One region of the Bradyrhizobium sp. SZCCHNR1015 genome, then DNA from elsewhere that is predicted to be linked to it. Evidence: predicted binding sites of a transcription regulator. Region 1 holds the regulator's gene; each other region holds the start of a gene.
What was found. Region 1 encodes PhoB, which activates phosphate uptake and scavenging genes when phosphate is short. Its sites were predicted from a motif close to TGTCATNNANCTGTCAT; they were not measured.
Positions count from the first base shown of each region.

Region 2: a site for PhoB is predicted at 2,375-2,391, ahead of QX128_RS29560 (UDP-2,3-diacylglucosamine diphosphatase). Genes of this name have one in related genera too.
Region 3: a site for PhoB is predicted at 2,261-2,277, ahead of QX128_RS29475 (YbhN family protein). Genes of this name have one in related genera too.

Region 1 is NZ_JAUEYW010000002.1:474,028-478,238, forward strand. It holds gene pstA (phosphate ABC transporter permease PstA) at 1-684, shown strand, start outside; gene pstB (phosphate ABC transporter ATP-binding protein PstB) at 681-1,505, shown strand; gene phoU (phosphate signaling complex protein PhoU) at 1,536-2,252, shown strand; gene phoB (phosphate regulon transcriptional regulator PhoB) at 2,269-2,976, shown strand; gene QX128_RS05900 (trypsin-like serine protease) at 3,124-4,211, shown strand, end outside.
Region 2 is NZ_JAUEYW010000021.1:41,164-45,374, reverse strand. It holds gene QX128_RS29570 (tartrate dehydrogenase) at 1-632, shown strand, start outside; gene pyk (pyruvate kinase) at 804-2,222, shown strand; gene QX128_RS29560 (UDP-2,3-diacylglucosamine diphosphatase) at 2,415-3,227, shown strand; gene QX128_RS29555 (threonine/serine dehydratase) at 3,275-4,211, shown strand, end outside.
Region 3 is NZ_JAUEYW010000021.1:16,817-21,027, reverse strand. It holds gene QX128_RS29480 (hypothetical protein) at 1-911, opposite strand, end outside; gene QX128_RS29475 (YbhN family protein) at 1,015-2,106, opposite strand; gene QX128_RS29470 (ferritin-like domain-containing protein) at 2,496-3,002, shown strand; gene QX128_RS29465 (hypothetical protein) at 3,091-3,525, opposite strand; gene QX128_RS29460 (hypothetical protein) at 3,574-4,164, shown strand.

The DNA.
Region 1 (4,211 bases):
CCGCCGCCGGGCTCGAGCGAAGGCGGACTGCGCAATGCCATCGTCGGCTCTCTGATCATGACGGTCATCGGCGTCGGCATCGGCGCGCCGCTCGGCCTGTTCGCCGGCACCTATCTGGCCGAGTACGGCCGCAACGACCGCCTGACCTCGGTGATCCGCTTCATCAACGACATCCTGCTGTCGGCGCCCTCGATCATCATCGGCCTGTTCATCTATGGCGCTGTCGTGGTGCCGATGGGCGGCTTCTCGGCGCTCGCAGGCTCGCTGGCGCTGGCGGTCATTGTCATCCCCGTGGTGCTGCGCACCACCGAGGACATGCTGCTGCTGGTGCCCAACCCGCTGCGTGAGGCGGCCTCGGCGCTCGGCCTGCCGCGATCGCTGGTGATCCGGCGCATCGCCTATCGCGCGGCGCGCTCGGGCCTGATCACCGGCGTGCTGCTGGCCACCGCCCGCGTCGCCGGCGAGACCGCGCCCTTGCTGTTCACTGCGCTGTCGAACCAGTTCTGGAGCCTCAACCTCTCCAAGACGATGGCCAACCTGCCCGTCACCATCAACAACTTCGTCCAGAGCCCCTATGCCTATTGGAAGCAGCTGGCCTGGAGCGGAGCCCTTCTGATCACTCTGGCCGTGCTCGCCCTGAATGTCAGTGCACGCATTCTCGGCGCCGAGAGGAACGCAAAATGACCGACCTGTCCGTATCCGTCAGCCAGCCCAATCCCGCCGCGCTGAACGGCAAGGTTTTGCCGGAAGCCCCCGCCAAGGTGACCGCGCGCAACCTGAACTTCTATTACGGCGATCACCACGCGCTGAAGAACATCAACCTGTCGCTGGGGACCAACCGCGTCACCGCGTTCATCGGTCCATCCGGCTGCGGCAAGTCGACGCTGCTGCGCATCTTCAACCGGATGTACGATCTCTACCCGGGCCAGCGCGCCGTGGGCCAGCTCATGCTGGACAACACCAACATCCTCGATCCCAAGCTCGACCTCAACCTGCTGCGTGCCCGTGTCGGCATGGTGTTCCAGAAGCCGACGCCGTTCCCGATGACGATCTACGAGAACATCGCCTTCGGCATCCGGCTTTATGAGAAGATCTCCAAGTCGGAGATGGACGACCGGGTCGAGAAGGCACTGCGCGGCGGCGCGTTGTGGAACGAGGTCAAGGACAAGCTCAACGCTTCGGGCCTGTCGCTGTCAGGCGGCCAGCAGCAGCGGCTGTGCATTGCGCGCACCGTGGCGGTCCGGCCGGAGGTGATCCTGTTCGACGAGCCGTGCTCGGCGCTCGATCCGATCTCGACCGCCAAGGTCGAGGAGCTGATCCAGGAGCTCGCCGAAAACTATACGATCGCCATCGTGACGCATAACATGCAGCAGGCGGCGCGCGTCTCCGACAAGACCGCCTTCATGTATCTCGGCGAGCTGATCGAGTTCGACGACACCAGCAAGATCTTCACCTCGCCGAGCGATCGGCGGACCCAGGATTACATCACCGGCCGGTTCGGCTGACGCCGACGACATTGACTTCAGGAGATCATCATGGCCAGTGAACATACCGCCAAGGCGTTCGACAGCGATCTGCAGGATCTCACCCGGCTGGTGTCGGAAATGGGCGGCCTCGCCGAGCGTCTGATCGTCGATTCCGTCGATGCGCTGGTGCGGCGCGACATCGCACTCGGCCAGAAGGTGGTCGCCACCGACGCCGAGGTCGACAAGCTGCAGCGCATCATCGAGGAGCGCGCCGTTCTTACCATCGCCCGGCGACAGCCGATGGCGGTCGACCTGCGCGAGATCGTCGGTGCGATGCGGGTCGCCACCGATCTGGAGCGCATCGGCGATCTCGCCAAGAACATCGGCAAGCGCGTCGCGGCGCTGGAGAGCGACTTCCATCCGCTCAAGCTGATCCGCGGGCTCGAGCACATGACCGACCTGGTGCAGTCGCAGGTCAAGACGGTGCTGGACGCCTATGCCGCGCACGACCTGCCGGCGGCGATGACGGTGTGGAAGGGCGACGAGGAGGTCGACGCCATCTGCACCTCGCTGTTCCGCGAACTCCTGACCTACATGATGGAGGATCCGCGCAACATCTCGTTCTGCATCCATCTGATGTTCTGCGCCAAGAACATCGAGCGCATCGGCGATCACGCGACCAACATCGCGGAGACCGTCTTCTATATGATCGAAGGCCAGCAGATCATGGACAAGCGCCCGAAGGGCGACATGACGAGCTTCGCATCGACGATCCCCGGCAACTGAGAGAGACGGTTCTGACATGGGCGCCCGAATTCTGGTGGTGGAGGACGAGGAGGCGCTGACGACGCTCCTGCGCTACAACCTCGAGGCCGAAGGCTACGAGGTCGAGACGGTGGCGCGCGGAGACGAGGCCGACACACGGCTGAAGGAGCGCGTTCCCGATCTCGTCGTGCTCGACTGGATGCTGCCGGGCCTGTCCGGCATCGAGCTGTGCCGCCGCCTGCGGGCGCGGTCCGAGACCCGGCAATTGCCGATCATCATGCTCACCGCGCGCGGCGAGGAGAGCGAGCGCGTGCGCGGCCTCGCGACCGGCGCCGACGACTACATCGTCAAGCCGTTCTCGGTGCCGGAGCTGCTGGCGCGCGTGAAGGGCCTGCTGCGGCGGGCGAGCCCGGAGCGGCTGGCGACCGTGCTGTCCTATGGCGACATCGAGCTCGACCGCGAGAAGCGCCGCGTGGCGCGCTCGGGACGGCCGATCGATCTCGGCCCGACCGAATACCGCCTGCTCGAGTTTTTCCTGGAGCATCCCGGCCGCGTGTTCAGCCGCGAGCAGCTGCTCGACAGCGTCTGGGGCCGCGACATCTATATCGACGAGCGCACGGTCGACGTCCATATCGGCCGCCTGCGCAAGCTGCTCAATCCGGGCCGCGAGCAGGACCCGATCCGCACCGTGCGCGGCGCCGGCTATGCGCTCGATGATCGCTTCGCCAAGAGCGAGCAGGTGTAAGGGGCGATCGGGCGTGAGGATGAAGCAGGTGTGAGGCGCGAGGGGGCCCGATTGAGGAGATCGCGGTCCGCTTTCCGCCACGCCGCCGCCGTCTTGATCGTGTCTGCTTCGTGGCCCGTCACGATGTTTCGGTCCCAGCGGACGCCCTTGATCAAGACCATCATCATATCTCTAGCCGTGCTGCTCGGCAGCGCGGCGGGCGCCGCGGCCGCCGAGCTCGAAGACGCGGTCGCCGCGGCGGGAAACGGACAGCACGCCGCGGCGATGCGCCGCCTGCTGCCGCTGGCCGCCAAGGGCGATGCGCGGGCGCAGTTCGACGTCGGCTTCATGGAGGCCTTCGGCTGGGGCCAACCGCGCAACCCCGCCGAGGCGCTGGCGTGGTATCGCAAGGCCGCCGATCAGGGCCTCGCCGTCGCCCAGCATTATCTCGGCATCGCCTATGTCAACGGCGAAGGTGTCGCGAGCAATTATGGCGAAGCCGGCCGCTGGTTCAGCCGCGCGGCAGCGCAGGGCTTCGCCCAGTCGCAATACATGCTGGGCCTGATGCTGCTCGACGGTCGCGGCGTGAAGCAGGACGTCGTGCAGGGCTACGCCTGGCTGGTGATGGCGGGTCGCAGCGGCGTGCGATCGGCCGGCCGCGACGTGCAGAGGGTCAAGCTGACCGAGCCGCAGCGCGTCCAGGCCCAGAGCGCCATTGCGGCCTGGCGGCCGAAGCCGGAATCGGCGGAGGCGGGCGTCGCCGCTCCGCGTCCGGAGCAACTGCTCGGGCTCGACCGCCACATCGGCGAGGTCGTCGATCCCACCTCGTGGCCGGCGTCGTCGATCGGCGTCGTCACCGTCGCGCAATACTCGACCGGCGGCTGGTGCACCGGCACGCTGGTCGCGCCGCGCGTCGTGCTCACCGCCGCGCATTGCGTGTTCAACGGCGTCGCGCAGGTCAGCCCCGGCAATGTCCGCTTCCTGGCCGGCATGAACAGGGGCACGCCGGCGGCATCGTCGGTCGCCGACAAGCTGATCGTGGCGCCGGACTTCGTCCCGACCCGGCACGACAGATGGTCGCTCGACCGCTCGCCCGCCGATTGGGCGCTGATCGTGCTGAAGGATGCGCTGCCCTCGAAGCCGGTCGCGGTCAAGGCGCTGACGCGGGAGGAACTGCAGGCTGCGACCAAGGCTGGCGCCATTTCCGAGATCGGCTACGGCCAGGAGCGGCGCTATTCGCCGACCGGCCAGCGCAA
Region 2 (4,211 bases), on a different contig from region 1:
GCCTGCCGGAGGAGGTGGGCACGGAGGTCGCGATCTTCACCCGCGTCGGCGTCGTCAGAATCATGCGCTACGCGTTCAAGCTGGCGCAGTCGCGGCCGCGCAAGTTCCTCACCGTCGTCACCAAGTCGAACGCTCAGCGCCATGGCATGGTGATGTGGGACGAGATCGCCGCCGAGGTCGCGCGCGAATTCCCCGACGTGAGCTGGGACAAGATGCTGGTCGATGCGATGACCGTGCGCATGACCCTGCAGCCGAAGAGTCTCGACACCATCGTCGCGACCAACCTTCACGCCGACATCCTCTCCGATCTCGCCGGCGCGCTCGCCGGCAGCCTCGGCGTCGCGCCGACCGGCAACATCGATCCGGAGCGGCGCTTCCCGTCGATGTTCGAGCCGATCCATGGCTCGGCGTTCGACATCACCGGCAAGGGCATCGCCAATCCGGTGGCGACGTTCTGGACCGGCGTGCAGATGCTCGAGCATCTCGGCGAGAGGGACGCGGCCGTGCGATTGATGGCGGCCGTGGAAAAGGTGTGTGCAGCCGGCATCCTGACGCCCGACGTGGGCGGCAAGGCGACGACCAAGGAGGTGACCGACGCCGTCATCGACGCGATCCACGGCTCCAACGTCTGAGGCGTGCCACTCTCTTGCACAATTTCGGCGTGTTCCGCGTCGCGCTTGCAATGGACGCTGCGGGGCGTATATCAGCGCTTCCGCTGCGTCAGCGCATGCTAATCACATGCATGTCATAGTGACGCGAGACACGGACTTAAGTGGCCTGGGCTTCAGGAGAAAGGACACATCATGCGTCGTCACCGTCGAGCCAAGATCGTCGCGACTGTCGGTCCCGCGAGCAATTCTCCGGAGATGCTGAAAGCGCTGTTCCTCGCCGGTGTAGACACATTTCGTCTCAATTTCAGTCACGGCACGCAGGCCGATCACGCCAGGGTCCATGCCGCGGTCCGCGCCCTCGAGAAGGAGGTGCAGCGGCCAATCGGCATCTTGATGGATCTGCAGGGTCCGAAGATTCGTGTCGGCACGCTGCGCGACAAGAAGATCCAGGTCGAAGCCGGCGAGACGATTCGGTTTGTCCTCAACGGCACCGAGGGCGACAAGACGTCGATTCCGTTGCCACATCCGGAGATCTTTGCGGCGGTCGCGCCCGGTCACGATCTTCTGATCGATGACGGCCGCGTGCGGGTGCGCGTCATGGGCCTCGGCGACGACTGGATCGAAGCCAAGGTGATCGTCGGCGGCGCGATCTCCAATCACAAGGGCGTCAATCTGCCGGGCACGATTCTGGAGCTGTCGCCGCTGACGGCCAAGGACCGCTCCGATCTTGCCTTTGGGCTCGACCTCGGCGTCGACTGGGTGGCGCTGTCGTTCGTGCAGAAGCCGTCCGACGTGCTGGAGGCGAGGGGCCTGATCAATGGCCGGGCCGGCATCATGTCCAAGATCGAGAAGCCGGCGGCGCTGGAGCGCATCGACGACATCATCCAGCTGTCGGACGCGATCATGGTCGCGCGCGGCGATCTCGGCGTCGAGATTCCCAACGAGGACGTGCCGGGCAAGCAGAAGGAGCTGGTGCGCGCCTGCCGGCTCGCGGTGAAGCCGGTGATCGTCGCGACGCAGATGCTGGATTCGATGGTCGCGACGCCGACGCCGACCCGCGCCGAGGTCTCCGACGTCGCGACCGCGATCTATGACGGCGCCGACGCGGTGATGCTGTCGGCGGAATCGGCCAGCGGGCAATACCCGCGCGAGGCGGTCGCGATGATGGACAGCATCATCAAGGCAACCGAGGGCCACAAGATGTACCGCTCCATCGTCGAGGCGACGCAGCCGGGCGAGGAGCAGACCGCACCGCATGCGGTGGCGACCGCCGCGGCCGACCTGGCGTCGGCGATCCACGCCAGGGCGATCGTGGCCTATACGTCGAGCGGAACTTCGGCCTCCCGCGTTGCGCGCAAGCGGCCGAGCCTGCCGATTCTGGCGATCACGCCGAACGAGGACACCTCGCGGCGCATGTGCCTGTTGTGGGGCGCGCACAGCGTGCTGTCGCAGGACGTGCAGAACTACGAGGAAATGGTCGAGCGCGCGACCTTCTTTGCCATGCAGGAGGAATTCGCGGAAGCCGGCGACCTGCTCGTCGTCGTCGCCGGCATCCCGTTCGCGCAGGCCGGCACCACCAACAATCTGCGCGTCGTCACTATGCCGAGATAGGACGCCGATTTTCCCTGTTCGCGCCGCCCGCCTGTCGCCTGATTGTCGCACCCCGCTGGTATCGCGGGGCAGTGACGAGGGACGTCGCGAGTCGTCGCACGAGCGGTGTCCGGTCGCGGTCCGGCAGGATGGGTTCTGCCGGTGCGGCCGTTCGTCATCGCAGTGTCATCAGGGGCTGTTAGGTGGGCGCGCATGGGACTTGAGACTGCTGGTGAAGAAAGCCCGGCTCGGCGCTTTCGGACGTTGTTCATCTCGGACGTTCATCTCGGAGCCCGCGGCTCGCAGGCCAATCTCCTGGTCGATTTCCTGCGCCACCATGATGCCGATACGATCTATCTGGTCGGCGACATCATCGATGGCTGGGCGCTCAAATCGAGCTGGCATTGGCCGCAGTCGCATAACGACCTGGTGCAGAAGATGCTGCGCAAGGCGCGCAAGGGCGCCAAGGTCGTTTACGTCCCCGGCAATCACGACGAGTTCCTGCGCGGCTACTACGGCACGCATTTCGGCGGCATCGACGTCGTCGAGAACATCGTGCACACCGGCACCGACGGAAAGCGCTATCTGGTGATCCATGGCGACATCTTCGATCTGGTCGTGCAGAACGCGCGCTGGCTCGCCCATCTCGGCGACAAGGCCTACGATTTTGCGATCCAGATGAACCGGCTGGTCAACTTCTTCCGCCGCATGTTCGGCGTGCCCTATTGGTCGCTGTCGCAATGGGCCAAGCAGAAGGTCAAGAACGCGGTGAACTATATCGGCGCGTTCGAGACGGCACTGGCCTCCGAGGCGCGGCGGCATGGCGCTGACGGCGTGATCTGCGGCCACATCCATTGCGCCGTCATCCGCGACCAGGACGACATCCGTTACATGAATTGCGGCGACTGGGTCGAGAGCTGCACGGCGCTGGTCGAGCACGAGGACGGCCGTTTCGAGATCCTCACCTGGACCGATCCGCAGCGGCAGCCCGCGCCGGTTCCGCAGCTGGCCGCCCGCGCCGCCTGACACCGGCTCCCTTGCCTCTCGGCAATCGGGCGCGGTAAAATAGGGATATGACAGCTCATTCCCCGATCCTGCCCGTGACCGCCGCCGACATCGATGCGGCGGCACGCGTCCTCGCGCCCGTGGCCGTGCGGACTCCGCTGCTGCCGGCTCCCGTGCTCAACGAGCGGTTCAAAGCGAACGTCTTCGTGAAGCCGGAGGTGCTGCAGCGGACCGGCTCGTTCAAGTTCCGTGGCGCCTACAACAAGCTGGCGTCGATCCCGCAAGCAGCGCGCGGCAACGGCGTCGTCGCATTCTCCTCCGGCAATCATGCGCAGGGCGTCGCCCATGCCGCCACATTGCTGGGCATGGACGCCACGATCGTGATGCCCTCGGATGCGCCGGCGGCCAAGCGCGAGCGCACCAAGGCGTTCGGCGCCGACGTCGTGCTCTATGATCGCGACCGCGAGGACCGCGAAGCGATCGCGCGCGGCATCGCTGCAAAGCGCGGCTCGACGGTGGTGCCGCCCTATGACGATCCCTTCGTCATCGCCGGGCAGGGCACCGTTGGCCGCGAGATCGCCGACGACCTTGCTGCGCTCGGCCTGTCACCGGATCTGGTGATTGTGCCTGCTTCCGGCGGCGGGCTGCTTGCCGGCGTCTCGACCGCGGTGAAGGCGCGATATCCGCAGACGCAGATGATCGTTGCCGAGCCAAGCGGCTTCGACGACCATGCGCGCTCGCTGCGGGCCGGTCACCGCGAGGCCCACGATGCAAAGGGCCGGACCATCTGCGACGCGCTGATGGCGGCGATTCCGGGCGAGATCACCTTCGCGATCAACAGCCAACTTCTGTCGGCTGCGGTCGAGGCCTCGGATGAGGAGGTGGGGCGGGCGGTCGGCTTTGCCTTCCGGGAGCTGAAGCTCGTGGTCGAGCCCGGCGGGTCGGTCGGGCTCGCGGCATTGCTGGCCGGCCGGCTGGACGCGGCGGGCAAGACTGTGGTGATCG
Region 3 (4,211 bases), on a different contig from region 1:
CCGTCGGCGATGGTCGCGCCGGTGCAGGCAAGCGGCAGGTAGGTGACCGCGACATGCGGATAGCGCACGGCGAGCGCCAGCGCCGTCCGTGTCTGGTAGCTGTAGAGCGAGCGGTGGCAGGCGGCGTTGAGCCAGACCGCGCTGTGCTTCTGCCAGTTCTGCAGCGTGTCCGGCGCCTCGCAGGCGCGGCCGCCTTTGAAGCCGGCGCGGCTCGGCCGATAATATTGCGCGGTCGGACCGCCGAGATAGGAGCGGAAGCAGAAGCCTTCGTCGGCGAGCGCGATCGGGCGGTCCGGATTGCCCTCGCCGGAGGCGATGCTGTCGCCGAGGCCGGCGATCAGGACGTCGCGGACCTGGATTCCGGTCGAGACCTGCAGCGTCCCATCCGGGCTGGCGACATCGACGGATGCCACGGTCTGCCGGCCGTAGCGGACGCGCAGGTTGACCGGCTCGGCGCAGTCGAATGTCGAGGTCTGCGGCCCGTCGCCGTCGTCGAACGACCACGCGCAGGTGGCGCCGACCGGAACCGGGCCGGTCAGGCGCACGGTGACCGGGTGGTCGATCGGCGTGAGATAGCTTTCCTTGACGTTGTCGCGCGTGCATGGCTCGTTGATGCGACCGGCGAGGTCGATGCAGAGCCGGTTGACGACGTTGCGGGCCCAGCCGCGGCCGTCGCTCTGCACCGCCAACGCCTGCTCGGCGGCGAGGATGGAGCGGTCGCGCGTGCTCTCGGTATGCAGCAGGAAGTCGCGCTCCTCCCGGAAGAGACGGAAGCGGTTGCGCACCTCCCAGCTGATCTGCAGCGGCGGCGCCGTGCCGAACTGCGCGGCGGCCTCGGTGGCGGCGAGAGGGGCAAGCAGGCCGGCCAGGACGCAGGCGGCGAGCAACGGACGATGGGGCATTCGGGTCATGCGCAAGGATTCACGTCAGCGATGGGGCGGAAATAAGAGGATCGCACGCGACTTCAACCGGCCGAGGGGCGAGCCGCTGCGTCGTCCGCGAGAGAATTGATGCTCAGCGCTGGGAGTGCCGCTTGATGCGCTGGGGAACCGCAGCGTGCGCCGTGGTCGCGGCGCGCTTGGCGGCGATCTCGTCCGACACCGCGCCCTGCAGCCGGCGCCGCTCCTGCCACGGCTTGACCACATTCAGCCAGAGTTCCCTGATGCCCATGATGGAGATCGCCGTCGCGAACGGGATCACGAAATACAGCACGCGGAAAACGAGCAGGGTGGCCAGCAACTGCTCGCGGCCGAACTGCGGCAGCGCCACCAGCATCGCGGCATCGAACACGCCGATGCTGCCGGGCGCATGGCTGGCAAAGCCGAGCAGGGTAGCGAGGATGAACACCACCGACAGCGACAGGAAATCGATCGGCGGAGCGGCGGGGACGAGGAGGTACATCGCCAGCGCGCAGAAGCCGAGGTCGACCACTCCGATCAGGATCTGCACGAGCGTGAGCTGCGCCGAGGGCAGCACCACCTTCCAACCGTTCTGGCCGAGCTGGCGCCGGTTCTTGCCGGCGGTCAGCCATCCGAGATAGGCGAAGATCGCCCCGAGGATGCCGATCGCGATCAACTGGTTCACCGCCGGGGGCAACTGGTCCATCGCGGTGGCGGCGGCCGGATGCAAGGTCATGCCGATACCGAGCACGAACAGATTGCCGAGCCAGAAGGTCAGGCCCGATAGGAAGCAGATCTTGGCGACGTCGATCGCGGACAGGCCGTAGTCGGAGTAGATCCGGAACCGGATGGCGCCGCCGGTGAACACGGTGGCGCCGATGTTGTGGCCGATCGAGTAGCTGGTGAAGGCGCTCATCGCCGCGATGCGATAGGGCACGTGTTTCTTGCCAATCGTTCGCAGCGCAAAATAATCATAGAAGGTCAGCGTGCAGAACGCGCCGACCACACACAAGGCCGCGAGCGCGATGTGACCGGGCGGGATTTCGGTGAGCGCGGTCAGGATGACGCCGGCGTCAACGCCCTTCAGCGTGCGCACGAGGGTCGTGATCGCGAAGGCGATGATCGCAAGGCTCGCTGCAATCCCCAGCCGCTTCCAGCCGATCCATTTCTTGAAGCCACGCCCAAGCGTGGTCAGCAGGCGCTGCATTCATCCTCCCGGCGGGGCGGTACTAGATCTTGGAAAAGAGGCGAAACCATTGATCGATGGGGCGGGCAATTCGTGACAGCCTGTTTCTTATGCTAAAATGCGCAGCTTGTGCAGTCCTTGACACAGGTCAGCTCCGACCCATGCGGCGCAGGTCTGTCACACTCCGGTCACATAGCTGGCGGCCCGTCCGCCTCAGTTCGGTCCAACTGGTTACCCGCGAGTTTCACGGGCAAACCTGGTCTTCCGCGCCCGGTTCCGGACGGCAGGCTCGGTGACACAGGAACGACCGCCGCTGCCGCCGGTTAGCGCCCGCGAGCACAGCGAACATGGCGACCACCGGTCGGGGGGCGGGACCTGCCATGTTCCCGAATTAGGAGGACGTGAAGCAAATGGGATTGTTCACAAAGGACATCAAGACGATGAACGATCTGTTCGTTCATCAGCTGCAGGACATCTATTACGCCGAAAACCAGCTCGTCAAAGCGCTGCCCAAGATGGCGGAGAAGGCGACGGATCAGAAGCTCAAGCAGGGTTTTCTGGCCCATCTCGACGAAACCAGGACGCATGTGAAGCGGCTCGAGCAGGTGTTCGAGATGCATGGCATCGCGCCCAAGGCAGTCGACTGCCCGGCGATCGACGGCATCATCGAAGAGGCGGAGGAGGTCGCCGGCGAGGTCGCGGACAAGACCGTGCTCGACGCCGCCCTGATCAATGCCGGCCAGGCGGCCGAGCACTATGAGATCACCCGCTACGGCAGCCTGATCGCCTGGGCCAAGCAGCTCGGCCGCAGCGACTGCGCCGCCGTGCTGCAGAAGACGCTCGACGAGGAGAAGGCGACCGACATGAAGCTGACCAAGCTCGCCGAGACCAGCGTCAACCTGCGCGCCGCGAGCTGACGCTCGATCGCTGATGAGGCAAAACGCCGCGCGGGTCGCCCGCGCGGTGTCGGCGTGTGCGGATCGCATGGATTCTGGATCGCATGGATCAGGTCTTGCGCAGCGCGAAATTGGCGCCGCAGAACGCCATCAGGGCGCCGAGGCAGAGCGCGGCCAGGCCTGCCAGTACGCCCGAGGCCGACGGCACGGGGCTCGGACCGGAGATCGCTTGGCCGATGCCGGCCAGCATCAGGACGCCGACCACGACCAGGAAGTTGCGCATCCGCTGCGGGATCTCGCCCGACACCGCGCTGTGCATGATGTTGGCGATGAAGTAGCCTGAGGAGAACCCGACGGTGGCGATCAGCCACCATGCGATCGCCGATCCCGCCGGCATGAAGGCGCCGCTCTCGGTCTGCCACAGGCCGCCGAGATCGAGCCCGTAGCGGGCGCCGAGCATGTGCACCGCCAGCGCCAGCAGCACGCCGGCGGCCATCGCCCCGGCCAGGATCAAATGGCGCGGAAAATAGATCGTTTCGCTCATGCTCCGCTTGTAGGATAAGGCGCGTGCCACACGCAACAGGACCGATCCATTTCCGAGCGCACCACCACGGCCGGCGATGATGCGATCCGCTACGCCTACAAGGCGTCGCTGATCGGGGCCGCGCACCAGTTCGAACTGACGGAGCAGGGCCTGTCGTGGCGGTTCGCCGGCCGGACCGGCCTGTGGCCTTACGCCGAGATCGCCGCGATCCGGCTGTCCTACCGACCGGTGTCGATGCAGGCGAAGCGTTTTCGGGCCGACATCACCCATCGCGACGGCCGCCGCCTCGGCATCGTCTCCGTCTCGTGGCAGACGGCTGCCCTGATGGCGCCGCAGAGCGAGGCCTATCGCGCCTTCATTCTCGCCCTGCATGCGCGGCTCGCCGTCAGCGGCAGCAACGCGCGGCTGACCGCGGGCCTCGGCCGCGTCACCTACGGCGCGGCGCTCGCCGCGATCGCGCTGCTCGCCGTCGCGATGGCCGGGCTTCTGGTGCGTGCGCTCGTCATCGCCGAATGGTCGGGCGCGTTGTTCCTGATCGGCTTCGCCGCGCTGTTCGCCTGGTATGTCGGCGGCTTCATCACCCGCAACAGGCCGCGCAGCTACACGTTCACGGACATTCCGGCCGCGCTGCTGCCGTGATCACGCAATCGCATCGCCGGTCACCGAATGTGATCGTGCAGATTTGG